Magnetococcus sp. PR-3: one gene and its partner. The protein of the gene in region 2 interacts with the protein of the main gene of each other region in a pairwise test. Links are inferred from orthologs where the notes say so. Each region holds a gene or a part of one and is shown on either strand. Other genes may lie near its edges.

The links.
Region 1: the proteins of typA (region 2) and rlmKL interact in binary tests that used the Escherichia coli proteins (3 or more experiments, as listed by UniProt). The link is inferred for Magnetococcus sp. PR-3 from one-to-one orthologs.

The regions. Positions count from the first base shown.
Region 1 is NZ_JBAHUQ010000014.1:142,936-148,979, reverse strand. The notes cover bases 984-3,931. They hold rlmKL (bifunctional 23S rRNA (guanine(2069)-N(7))-methyltransferase RlmK/23S rRNA (guanine(2445)-N(2))-methyltransferase RlmL), read right to left. Parts: upstream 3,571-3,931; coding sequence 1,396-3,570; downstream 984-1,395. Other genes in these bases: V5T57_RS10115 (universal stress protein), read right to left, coding at 3,640-3,931; V5T57_RS10125 (exopolyphosphatase), read right to left, coding at 984-1,177. Also shown: more of V5T57_RS10125, read right to left, coding at 239-983; more of V5T57_RS10115, read right to left, coding at 3,932-4,602; V5T57_RS10110 (SLC13 family permease), read right to left, coding at 4,619-6,016. UniProt on the Escherichia coli protein: Specifically methylates the guanine in position 2445 (m2G2445) and the guanine in position 2069 (m7G2069) of 23S rRNA. Methylation occurs before assembly of 23S rRNA into 50S subunits.
Region 2 is NZ_JBAHUQ010000020.1:76,404-83,813, forward strand. The notes cover bases 2,678-5,609. They hold typA (translational GTPase TypA), read right to left. Parts: upstream 5,094-5,609; coding sequence 3,261-5,093; downstream 2,678-3,260. Other genes in these bases: V5T57_RS12595 (PstS family phosphate ABC transporter substrate-binding protein), read right to left, coding at 2,678-2,873; V5T57_RS12605 (glycosyltransferase family 4 protein), read right to left, coding at 5,207-5,609. Outside these bases: phosphate signaling complex protein PhoU, read left to right, coding at 1-184; V5T57_RS12590 (rhodanese-like domain-containing protein), read left to right, coding at 545-1,219; more of V5T57_RS12595, read right to left, coding at 1,842-2,677; more of V5T57_RS12605, read right to left, coding at 5,610-6,319; V5T57_RS12610 (SixA phosphatase family protein), read left to right, coding at 6,904-7,410. UniProt on the Escherichia coli protein: A 50S ribosomal subunit assembly protein with GTPase and nucleotide-independent chaperone activity, required for 50S subunit assembly at low temperatures, may also play a role in translation.

The DNA of each region.
Region 1 (6,044 bases), on a different replicon or contig from region 2:
CATGAAATACCGCAGACAAATGGGCTTATTCCACACATTATATATGTCTTTTATTGTTCAACACCAACCCACACCGCCATGACAGCAAGCAAACGCTTAAGCCCATGAGCAGATACCAGCACACCTGAGCGCGTTACACAGCCAGAGGGCAGATGACACAACGACCAGTAAAAGATAAACCAAAAAAAGCCCGACCTATAAAGGCCGGGCTTTTTCCATAAACGTACTCAGTTAAGCATTAACCATCACTGGTAATCTGAGCCACAATCTCTTTCAGCGTATCTTCACAACCTTCATTCCCCACCTGGCAGGTACCAGCATTGCGGTGACCACCACCGCCATACTTCAGTGCCAGCTCACCAACATGGGTGTTTGAAGTACGGTTGATGATGGACTTACCAATGGCAAAGACCGTGTTCTGGCGCTGGTATCCCCACAGTACGTGGATCGAGATGTTGGTCTCAGGATAAAGCGCATAGATCATGAAACGGTTGCCGGCAAAGATGGTCTCTTCATCCCGCAGATCCAACACAACCAAATTATCATAAACGGTGGAACAACGACGGATCTGATCTTTAAACTTCTCTTCATGCTCAAAGTAAAGATCCACACGCTCCTTCACATCGGTTACTTCCAGGATATCCTCAATGGTATGATCCCGGCAGTAGTCGATCAGATGCATCATCAACTGATAGTTGGAGATACGGAACGTACGGAAACGACCCAAGCCTGTACGGGCATCCATAAGGAAGTTCAGCAGATCCCAACCCGTAGGGTTAAGAACTTCATCTTCTGTGAACATGGCGGCATCGCCTTTGTCCACAGCCGTCATCAGTTCATGAGAGATCCGTGGTAATTTTTCAGCGCCACCAAAGTATTTATAGACAACCCGTGCCGCCGAAGGAGCATGGGGGTCGATAATATGGTCATCGGGAGCAGCATCGCCTCGACGGATCAATTCCGAAGCATGGTGATCGAACGCTAAATGCACACCTTCCACATAGGGAAGGTTGGTGGTGATATCCCGCCCAGTGATCTCGATTTTGCCATCCTGCATGTCTTTGGGGTGGACAAATTTGATCTCATCGATCATGTCCAGTTCTTTAAGAACAACCGCACACACCAGGCCATCAAAATCGCTCCGGGTAACCAGACGGAACTTTTGAGTATCAGACACCGGAACCTCCTCCGTAACCAATCCAGGGCAATTCGTGGATTCTTGCCTGTTATTTTCCCACAAAACATTTGGAGAATTGAGGAAAAGAAAACGTTTAACTCGAAAGATACCCAATCGGGAAGGGTTTGGAAACCGTTTTCACGCAGATTGGTACACTTTCGCAACTATCAGTCCATTTTAGACCGTTTTTACGACCCTTTTATGATCGCACACAAAAACTATCTGCAAGTGATACGCCAGCAGCGATGAATGGGAGGATCTCTTTGAAAATCAGGATCAAGAGTCTGTCGGGTAATATCTTCCAAAACCAGCCCCTGTGCCTCAAGCACCTCTTTTTCTAATTTAAACTTCCTTCGGTTTGTCGAAAAATAAAGAACACCTTCCGGGTTTAGTAAACGAGCTGTAGCCCCAATCAAGTCAACCTGATCACGCTGGATGTCAAAACTCTCACGCATACTTTTGGAATTGGAGAATGTCGGGGGATCCAAAAAGATGAGATCAAACGTTTGATCGGTCTCTTTAATCCAGGTCATACAGTCAGCTTTGATAAACCGGTATTGGTGCTCCCCTTTAAAACCATTTAAATCCAGATTACGCTGCCCCCACTCCAAATAGGTATTGGAGAGATCCACACTTGTTGTCGTTAGCGCCCCACCTGCAGCGGCATGTACCGTGGCCGTGCCCGTATAACAAAACAGGTTCAAAAACCGTTTCTCAGCCGCCTCTTCAGCGATACGACGCCTTAACGGAGCATGATCTGGAAACAGGCCGGTATCCAGATAGTCCGTCAAGTTGACTTCAAAATTCAAACCACGCTCATGTACCAGAACTTTTTGACCACGCGTGGCCATTTTATCATACTGGTTATAGCCTTTTTGCCGTTTACGCTGCTTAACAACCACCCGCTCTGGTGGCACACCCAACACATCTGGGATCACTGAGCAGGCATCCTGCAAGCGCCGGTGGGCATCCGCATCCGCAATGGTACTTGGGGCCTGATACTCTTGTACGACAATCCAATCTTCATAGCGATCCACCGCCAATGAATACTCAGGCATATCGGCATCATAAAGACGGTAGCAGTGCACGTCCTCTTTTTTCACCCATTTTCTCAGCCGTTTTTGGTTCTTTTTCAGACGATTGGCAAACATTTGTGCGTTTTCAGGAGAGACCACCCCCTGGCGCATATCTACCTCTGGTTTTTTCTTACCTTTGCTGGGAGCTGACTCTGGTGCTTGACCATTAAGAATATAGGCACAGGGAATAGGACCATTATTCAGGTCCATACGCTGCCCTTGCTCAGGAAGACCCATAGCACTTTGCCAAAGCACATCTCCCATCAGTACACCGCTGCGCCACCCCAACAAGGGCCCATTAAGCAGCATACCAAGTTTTGCAAACAGTGCCTTAAGTTCAACAACCTCCCCCAAACGTTCACCATAGGGGGGGTTGGTTACCAAGACCCCTGGCTGCTCGGACCAATCTGAACCTTTTTGCCAAGCGGCAACATCACGATGATGATAACGGATAAAGCTCTCCAACTCGGCCTCTTCCGTATTACCTTCAGCCACACGCACCATATAAGGGTCATGATCGCCAGCTTCAATGATGGGCATGTGATCCACTGCCGCTTGCTGGCGTTCAATGGACTCCTCCCCCAAACGTTGCCAGATATCTGCAATACCTTCCGCCCCACGCCAACGGCGAAAACCAAAATATCGACGCAATGAGCCTGGCGCAACATCCCCGGCCATCATGGCGGCTTCAATGGGCAAAGTACCAGAGCCACACATGGGATCAACAAAGGTCGCCCCCTCGCGGGCCAGCTCCGGCCAACCGGCATAATAAAGCAGGGCCGCAGCAAGGTTCTCTTTAAGGGGAGCATCACCAGCTCTTAAACGATACCCCCGGCGGTGCAAACCTTCTCCTGAGAGATCAATACCCACCCGCCCCTCAGTACCACGGATCCCCAAATTAATGCGCAGATCAGGTCGGGCAGGATCCACACTGGGCCTGCTCCCTTTTTTATCGCGAATACGATCCACCACCGCATCTTTAAGCTTTTGCCCACCAAAATTGGTATGACGAATGGTGTTATTGGTACCAATACAATCCACAGCCAAGGTACCTTCAGGGGCCAGATGCTCTTCCCATGGGATGGCATAGATGGATTGGTAGAGCGCATCGGGGCTCGAAACATCAATCTTTTTTAACGATAGAATGATACGAGTCGCCACACGGGACCATAGACAGGCCCGCAAGCCCATCTCGACATCCCCTTCAAACCCGACACCGGCTGATGCAGGACGTACAGACTTCGCGCCCATCTGCTTTAACTCAGCAGCCAGCGCAGGCTCTAACCCCCGTGCCGTGGTGGCAAAATAACGATACATAGGTACCCCGAAAAAAAACGCGCAGGAACTCCTGCGCGTATGTTCACAATGATCGATTCACTCGGTGCTTCATCGCACCACCATGACCGAACCTTTGCCGTGTTGTAGCACACTGACCGCCACACCACCTACAAAGAAGCGTTTTAATGCACCGGTAGCTGTGGCAGACAGTACCGCCAGAGAATACCCTTCACTCTGAGCCACAATCTCATAGGCAGGGTCCCCTACCCGTGTAATGACCTCTTTGGGTTCAATCCCCAACTCCGTGAGCGCCCCAATGGCTTTGTTCAGACCTTCCTCTGCTTCACTGCGCCCCTCCTCATCGGCTGAAACAGCCAACAGTGAGACCGGACATTGGCAACGGTGGGCCAACATTGCATCATTACGCACCATATCAATGGAACGGGGAGATCCATTGGTACAGATCAGATGGCCATGCCCCTCCTCTAAGCCCCGCGCCAGGATAACCGAGCACTTGGCATGAATAGCCACCTTCATTGCCACAGGTGTAGGGCCGAGGACCTTTTCAACCGCACCACGTGGACCTGAAGCCCCCATGATTATGAGGTTATATTCCCCTGCCTCCTGCTCATCTAAAATCCCCACTTCAATACTGCTGGCAACTTTGAGACGCAGGGTAATGGTTTTTCCACTTTCATGAAGAAAGGTCAGGGTGTTATCCCCAGCAGGATCACCATGGGCCTCCTGACTGGTTTGACTGGCCTCCCAATCATCAGACATCTCCCCCATATCCATGAGGATTTGATGCCCTTTTTTCAACCAACGCATACCGGGCAGGTCCTGCCCCCAATCCAAAATATTCTCACGGGCAACACGAACCTGCAAACCCCCTGTGCGCAGCCCCTGATCGATAGGCCGAACATAGAGTAAGGTGATATCACTATCCACCCCATGGCCCAGTTTAGCCGCATAACGCAGACCGCGGTAGGCATCCTCAGATCCATCGATGCAAACCAGAATGCGGAAGCGTTCGTCAGCGCCCATCTCTTCGATGTTCAAACTTTGAGTCATGGTCTTCTCCTATGGCTCAAACGCCGATGAGCGGCCAGTAAATCGCCGCAAAAACAAGCATTAAAATGGTGGACATCACCGCCATCCGCCACCCCACATTGAGGAAGTCGGAGGTTTTCAAATAACCCGATGCATAAACAATGGTACAAGCCGGCGTTCCCACGACGGTCAAGTAAGCAAACGCAGATGAAATAGAGGTAATAAAACCAATGACAATGGGGCTTTCCCCAGCGGCATTGGCCAAATTAAGAACAATGGGACCCAAAACCGCCACCGCAGCACCGTTTGACATGGTATTGGTTACGCCAGTAGTTAAGGCAGAAACCGCCAACCACAACCCCATACCTTCATCCGCCCCCAGTGGGGTCAGCAGGTTTAGGAAGCTGGTTGCCACCCACTCGGCTGCCCCAGTATCTTTCATCTGAACACCCAGTGAGATGGCAGCGGCGTAGAGCAACACCACCCCCCAGTTCACACCATTATTCAGATCTTCCCACTTGACCAACCCCCCAACCAGAAAGGCCGCAGCACCCAAGATGGCGATGGTACCCATACCCACCCCTTCTGAGAGCCCAACCCAACCATAAAGAATAAGGAAAAACATAATGATGGAGGCGTAATGTTTCGCTTTTAAAGGTCCTTCAGCTTCAACTTGTGCCCTCAGTTTAGCCACTGCAGGGGCCAGATCTGAATGCTCAGGGCGGAAGGTAAAGAGCAAAATCATGGTTACAAAAGGTAACTGTAACAAAAACATGGGATAGGCGTAGATCATCCATGTCACATAATCAATGATCACCCCTTCAAAATCAGCCCAATAACCGATCATAATGGCGTTTCGTGCCCCACCGGATGGGGTACCAATACCAGCCACCGAGCAACCATAAGCGATCGAGAAGAGCAACACCGCTGCCAGATTACGCACCTTGGTCGGATCATCAGAGGTAAGCGTAATAAGGGTGATACCCACGGGCAACATCATGGCCGCCACAGTGTGCTCACCAATAAAGGAGGCCAAAAGACCAGACATCACGGAAATACCAAAGGCGATACGTGAAGTCTTGGTACCTGTAAAGCGGATGATAAATAGCGCAATGCGCTTATCCAACTTCTGTTTGACCACCGCAACAGCGAGCATTAGAGAGCCCATGATAAAGAGCACAGAATCACTCATCAGACTACGGGCAACATGGGAGGAGTTAATGCCCATCAGCAATACCTGCCCGATAACAATCAACAGGGCCACGGTAGGCAGGGGAACAGGTTCGGTCACAAAGAGAATGGTGGCCACCACGGTCATGGTTAAGACCACTCGCCCCTCTTCAGTCAACCCGTCGGGTAGGGGCATTAAAGTCAACATTAATGCGCCAACCAGCATGGCGATAAAGAACCATCTTTTCTCACGCAAATAGGCCACGGTGTAACACCTTGATCAAGTAGAGGAG
Region 2 (7,410 bases):
GATGGAGAACCCCCGTAACATCTCCCCCTATACCCACCTTCTATTCATTGCAAAAAATGTAGAGCGGATTGGTGATCATGTGACCAATATTGCGGAAAATGTGTACTACATTATTGAAGGGGAGCATATGCATGGTAAGCGCCCTAAAGGTGATGTCACCAGTTCAACGGTCGTTACCCCATGAGCTGAGTATGGCGTCTTGGTTTTTATGCCATAGCTAAGTTGATGCATGTATAAGAAAGACTGCTATCTCTAATAGGGAAGCAGTCTTTTTTGCTTTTTATAGTTTAAAATGGAGAGGTTGAATTAAGGAGATTTTTTAGTAAAAAACATTTGCGTTTGTAAAAATGGAAAGTGCATGATGGAGTGTGAAAGCTAAATAGCATGTATTCATCGTACAGTATGATGGTTTTTGCAGCTTTCAATTTTATTCTTAACCGTAAAGGACCGCACATCACTGGATGGGGGAAAGTCCTGTGTGTGCGGATAATATAGATCTGAGCTGAAGCTCAGGTCCTATCTGGGTGTCGATGAGGAGATGCAGATGTTGAAAAAGCTGACAGCACTGATTGCAGGTATGGGTATGGCCATGATGTCCATGAATGCCATGGCAGAAGGAGAGGGGGGCGGTCCTGCACCGGATACGGGTCTAGAGGTTAACATTACCCGATCAATCGGCTCTGTGGAGGTTAAACACGGTGCTGGTATGGTTAAAGTCTTGCGTAATCAGGATCAGGCTGCAGTTATTGATGCAGGCTTTGCGAAGACCTCACGGAAGTGCCCTCCTTTCTGTGCAATGCCTATGGATGTTGCGGATGGTGTGCGTACCATTGGTGAGGTTGAGGTGATCGAATTTATGACCTCATACGTTGCAGATGGAACCGGTTTATTGGTTGATGCACGTACCCCAGACTGGCACGCTAAAGGAACCATTCCTGGCTCCATCAACATCCCTTACACCGATGTTAGTCCTCAACTGGGCGCGGATGAAGTTGCTATTGAAGAAGCTTTAGCTGAGTTTGGGGTTGAGGATGGCAACTTTGCCAACGCTAAATATCTTGTTCTGTGGTGCAATGGCCCCTGGTGTGGCCAGTCCCCAACCGCCATTAGAGGTCTACTCGAAGTGGGCTACCCCAAAGAGAAGCTGATCTATTATCGTGGTGGTATGCAGATGTGGAAAATGTTTGGTTTGACCGTGGTTGCTCCTGCTGATGAGTAAGGCTTCATCCGTGGTTTAGGTTTTAAAAAGGCTTCCTTTCTGAGGAAGCCTTTTTTTATGGCCCCTTGGCTTTATATGGTTCTTAGGTTGGCTGATTCTACATCGATATCGTCTGTGCAGCTCTCCTTAGTCGGGTAAGGTTTAACGTGTCATTGTTGGGTTGCATGGATCAAACGGTAGGGGGCATCGCATCAGGGCAAGGTGTGGTGTTGAGGGGGGGGGAGATCAATAGGTCGGTCGTTGGTCCGTTTGAATAGGGTCGCAACAGAGGGCGCTTCGTGATGAATATCGATTGGCTAGATCGTTCCAGCTTTGCCGTTTGAAAAGGGCCCCTGCTTTTTTGTTTTCGTAATAAAGCGTTTTTTGTAGGAGCGTACTAAGTATGTGTATCCGGTTTGTCGTACCATATCTGTGCACTTGCCCTGGTGGGCTTGAATCATAAAATTAATATAGATTATGTGGTTAGCTGTATTTATCAAATCTCTTTAAGTGTGGTATGGAATAAGACTGACGGCTAGGCTGTGGTCTGAAAATGCTCATGCTGTTTGGGCGCCATAAGGTTACAAAAAAAGGGTGGCCTTGCATGGCCACCCTTTTTATTCATTCCGAACACCCTCTGAACTTACATCTTTAAGGGGTTCAAATTTTTAGCATCCATCATGAACTTTTTACGCTCAGCTGCTGGCATAGGGATAAGGCCTTTGTCAGCGAGGTAGCCTTCATCTCCCCAGGCTTGTTCACTGGAGAACGCTTTTAAGTACTCCTGAATACCTGGAACCAGCCCCACATGCTTCTTTTTGACGTAGAAGAAGAGAGAGCGGGAAACAGGGTATTTGCCATCGGCAATATTTTCAAAAGTAGGCGGGGTGTTTTTAATGAAACTTCCCTGCACCTTATCGGAGTTTTGCTCAAGGAAGCTATAGCCAAAGATGCCCAGTGCCATGGGGTTGGCTGACAGCTTTTGAACGATCAGGTTATCGTTCTCACCAGCCTCTACATAGGCACCATCTTCACGAACGCCGTGACACAAAGCTTTGTACTTCTTTTTATTCTTCTTCTTCATAGCTTTGATGCTTGGAAAAGTCTTACAGCCACCTTCCATTGCCAACTCGGCAAATGCATCACGTGTACCAGAGGTTGGGGGAGGGCCAAACACGACAATCGGGGTGTTGGGTAGCGTGTTGTTGACCTCTTTCCAGGTCTTATAGGGGTTAGCTATAAGATTTCCACTGGCATCTGGTACCATTTTAGCCAGGGCCAGAAAAATATCACGCAGGGTCACGTTCATCAAAGGAGAGGTTTTGGCATTGGAAAGCACAATCCCATCATAGCCAATTTTAACTTCGATGATCTCTTTGATATCGTTTTTGGCGCAACGCTCGATTTCAGACTTTTTGATCCGACGAGAAGCGTTGGTAATGTCAGGATGGTCAAAACCCAAACCAGAACAGAACAGTTTAAGGCCCCCACCAGAACCTGTTGATTCAATCACAGGGGTTTTAAAGGCGGTGGAACGACCAAACTGTTCCGCCACAGTGGTTGCAAAAGGAAAAACCGTGGAAGAGCCGACGATACGGATCTGGTCACGGGCTTCAGCTTGAGTAGCAGCCATGGCCATACTAACCATAGCAGCGGCAACAAACAGCTTTTTCATGTAGAACTCCCTAGTTCGAAAAAGGACGTAATGACGATTTTAACGTGCTATTGCAGCCACGGCTACAACTGCTGCTGAACATAGGGTAAGCGTGTGATATCGTAGCATAATCATTGTAACGTTTTGGTTAAGTAAGGTGGGACAGTGTGTGAATAAGAAGTGCTCTTCTTGTAAATGAAAATTGAATGAATATCGGGTATTAAATACAAGAACGCTCTGTGTCTGTTATTGGCATGCGGATAAGTTGACATCCAATAAGGTGGAGAGCACCGCTTTTTTACCAGGATGAATTGGCCTGTTATTCGAGAGAAATTCTTGTTGAACAGACAAAAAAAGAGCAGCCCATTGGGCTGCTCTTTTTGGTGCTGCTTGATCTTCGCTGTTGGATTAGACCTTTTTTGCGGCTCTTTTACGCTCATGCTCCAACAGAAAACGCTTACGTAGGCGAATGGTCTTAGGGGTTACTTCAACCAGCTCATCATCATCAATAAACTCCAGCGCTTCTTCCAAGGTAAACTTGATCGCTGGTGTCAGGTTGATGTTTTCATCACTACCAGCCGCGCGGATGTTGGTTAATTGTTTGGCTTTCATAGGGTTGACGACTAGATCTTGAGCACGGCTGTTTATGCCGATGATCATGCCTTCATACACTTTTTCACCAGGACCCGTGAACAAGCGTCCACGCTCTTGCAGGTTAAAGAGTGCAAAGGCGACCGTTTCTCCCAAATCTTTGGCAATCAACACGCCACGTGAGCGCTGACCAATGGACTCTGTCACATAAGGGCCAAAATGGTCAAACACGTGGTACATTAAACCATTACCTGAGGTCATGGTACGGAACTCAGTGAGGAAGCCAATTAAACCACGGGCAGGTATCATATAATCAATTCGTACCCGGCCACGGCCGTCTGGGACCATGTTGACCAAGTCACCCTTGCGTTCACCCAGGGCTTCCATCACTTTACCCTGGCTATCTTCATCGATATCCACGGTCAGCTGCTCGTAAGGCTCTTTTCTCTCACCATCAATCTCTTTGACGATGACCTCTGGGCGGGAAACCCCCAGTTCAAAGCCTTCACGACGCATATTTTCGATCAGAATACCCAGGTGCAGCTCACCACGCCCGGCGACCCTGAATTTGTCTGGGTCATCCAGCTCTTCAACACGCAGAGCAACATTGGTCTCCAGCTCACGAAGCAGACGGTCACGTAGCTGACGGCTGGTTACAAATTTACCTTCACGACCGGCTAAGGGGGAGTCATTCACCTGGAAGGTCATACTTACGGTTGGTTCATCAACCGACAGCTGAGGTAAAGGTTCCAAGGAGTCGGGATGGCAAATCGTTTCAGAAATGCGCAATTTCTCGATACCGGTAAAGGCGATAATATCCCCGGCTTTAGCTTCAGGGACCTCAACCTTATCCAGCCCAAGAAAGCCAAATAGTTGCAGCATGCGCCCATTACGTTGGCTGCCGTCGCCATCGATCAGGGTTACGGGGCTGTTGGTTTTAATGGTTCCGCGTTCAATACGGCCAATGCCGATAATGCCCACATAGCTGTTATAATCGAGGGCTGTGACCTGCATACGGAAGGGGCCATCAGGATCAACGTCTGGAGGAGAGACATTATCAACGATGGCTTGGAACAGCGCATCCATGTTGTCGGTCTCTTCTGTGGGATCTTCTGTGGCAAAGCCGCGCAAAGCAGAGGTGTAGATAATGGGAAAATCCAACTGCTCGTCGGTTGCTTCCAGCTTATCAAACAGATCAAAGGTTTGATCTTGAACCCAATCAGGACGGGCGCCATCACGGTCAATCTTGTTGACAACCACAATGGGCTTCAACCCTTGAGCAAAAGCCTTTTGGGTCACAAAGCGGGTTTGGGGCATGGGGCCTTCCACCGCATCTACCAGCAGTAGAACACAGTCTACCATGGAGAGTACCCGCTCAACCTCACCGCCAAAGTCGGCGTGTCCAGGGGTATCCACAATGTTAATACGGTAACCGTTCCAGTAGATGGCCGTATTCTTGGCCAAGATGGTAATGCCACGCTCTTTTTCAAGGTCATTAGAGTCCATGACCCGATCAGTGGCTTCACCGCGCTGTTGAAGGGTTCCAGATTGCTGCAGCAGTTTGTCCACCAGGGTGGTTTTGCCATGGTCCACGTGGGCGATGATGGCAATGTTGCGCAGTTTTTCGATGGGGTAGACGTCCTGGGACATGGGATGGGGCTCCGCTGCAGATAGCGTTATGGCGAAAAACCCACTCTTGTACTCTGATTTAAGCCATTGGTCAAAGAGAAAGCGCTTGAGGGTCTGTTTATTGTGCCAAACCCTTATGGATTGAGTAGGTGTGTATAAAGATCTTCCATTTGGGTTGCCATGGCATCCAGGCTTAACGGTTCGACTGTGGCACGGGCTGCCTTGCCCACGTTGGTGTTGCGGGTGGTATCACACATACTGAGTAAATGCTGTGCCATGGTTTCTATGTCCAGGGCATCACAGAGCCAGCCATTGTGACCGGACTCGATCAGATCCATAGCACCACTTTTGGTGGAGCTGAGCAGGGGTAATCCACACGCCATGGCTTCTAAGGCAACGTTGGGGAAGGGATCGTATAAAGTGGGCAGTGCAACACCATCCGCAGCACCATAAAAAGGGCGAACATCTTTTTGTGGGCCGCAAAAGCGTACTCTGGCAGATAGGCCAAGTTTTTTAGCCAGTGTTTGATAAGCAGACCTTTTTTTATCTTTACCAACAATAAGTAAGTAGGCCTGCTTCGGCATTTGAGCTAAGGCTTGGAGAAGGGGGCCAACCCCTTTGCGCTCAAAACCCGATCCAACAAAAAGAAAAAGAGGTACATCCTGAGGAATTTTCCACTGCTCTCGTACGGAGTGACGGTGTTCTTTTAGGTCTGGATGAAAGCGGTCACTGTCAATACCTGAATAGATGACATGGAGTTTATGGGATGGCATGTCAAAGTGATCCATCAACTCCTGCTTTACCATGGCGGAGTTACAGACAACGGCTTTAAGCTGTTGGCTATTAAAGAGTCGAGATTCAGCATCTAAGATATAACGATGATAGGGCATACGGTCTGCCCAAGCTGCTTTCCAGCCCATAAAGCGTTTTCGCTGTTTTAACCACTCTCTATGTACACCATCTCCTGCGCGGTAAAGATCACAACAAGGTATGCGCTCATGCGATTGCACCAGGTCGTATTTCTCATTCTTTAAATGGTTGCAGACAGCCTGTGCAAATCCACGATCCCGCCCGGTTCGGGTTATATATTTGGGGTTGATCAGGTGGCGATTCGCATGTTCTGGCCAGTCACGAGCCAGCATGGTGATATGCACTCCGCGCTGTGCTAGGGCATCTACTGCGCGTCCCAGGAAACGCTCAGCACCACCGAAGTCGGTATATCGCTGTCGTATAATGGCCACACGCATGATGAAATCCTTCAGTCAGGTATAAAAAGGTGTCTTAGCATACTCTTAAAGATCTGTAGGGGCTATATGCCACAACATCATAGGGTGTGAAAAGTGTGTGGTTATGTTTAGTTGCATAAAAAAAGTGCAAGCCATAATCTTTAAAAGATTGAAGCCGTTTTATTGTGAAAATAGGCTGGGGTAGGGGGTGTGTTCTCGTGTTGTTTCATCTCACCTGGCTCTCCTTTATCTATCAAAAAAGTGATGCGTAGGATGGATGCTTATTGTTCCTGAAATTGCGGAGACTTTTGAAGATACTTTTGTCTGACTATACGTGGTACATTGTTCCTGCTTTAAATAAATGTAGCGGAAAAATTGAGGCAGCTGTATGTAACAGTTGCATGACTTTTTTCCGATGCTGTGATGAAAAGCTTGGTGTCTTGTGGCTGTTTTTCATGTTATGATGCAGCGTTTTATGCTTGATTAGGGTTAATAATTACCCGGGGCTTTCATAGCCAAGGTCTGTTGAGCCTTCTTACCTTATGAGGGTCACATTCTTTAAGACGGGTATTGTTTCAACATTTAGATGTTGATTGAGAGTTGGAATGGGTCGCCAGTTAATCATACTCCGACATGCAAAATCTGCTTGGGATACGGATGCACCGACGGACTTTGAACGTCCGTTGGCTAAACGTGGCCGTCGAGATGCGCCACGTATGGGGCGTTGGGTCGAGAAACAGGGCATGACACCAGATCTGGTTATATGCTCTCCGGCTGAGCGTGCCAAACAGACGATGGTGGCGGTTGCCAAAGAGCTGGGCATAAAAAAGAAACAGCTTGTTTGGGATGATCGTGTCTACGGTGCATCCCTAGAAGATCTGATTGAAGTTCTCAGTGAGGTTGGTAAAGGCAGTAAGCGTGTCATGCTGGTGGGACATAACCCGGGCTTGGAACTGCTGCTCTCCTATCTGGTCGGTCCCAATAAACAGAGTGGCATGTTTGGCTTTGGCCTCATTAAAACGGCAACAGTCGTACAGTTAGAGATGCCAGAGCGGTGGGAAGAGATCAGTGCGGGTTGTGCCAAGCTTAAACAGATCATGAGCCCTAAAGAG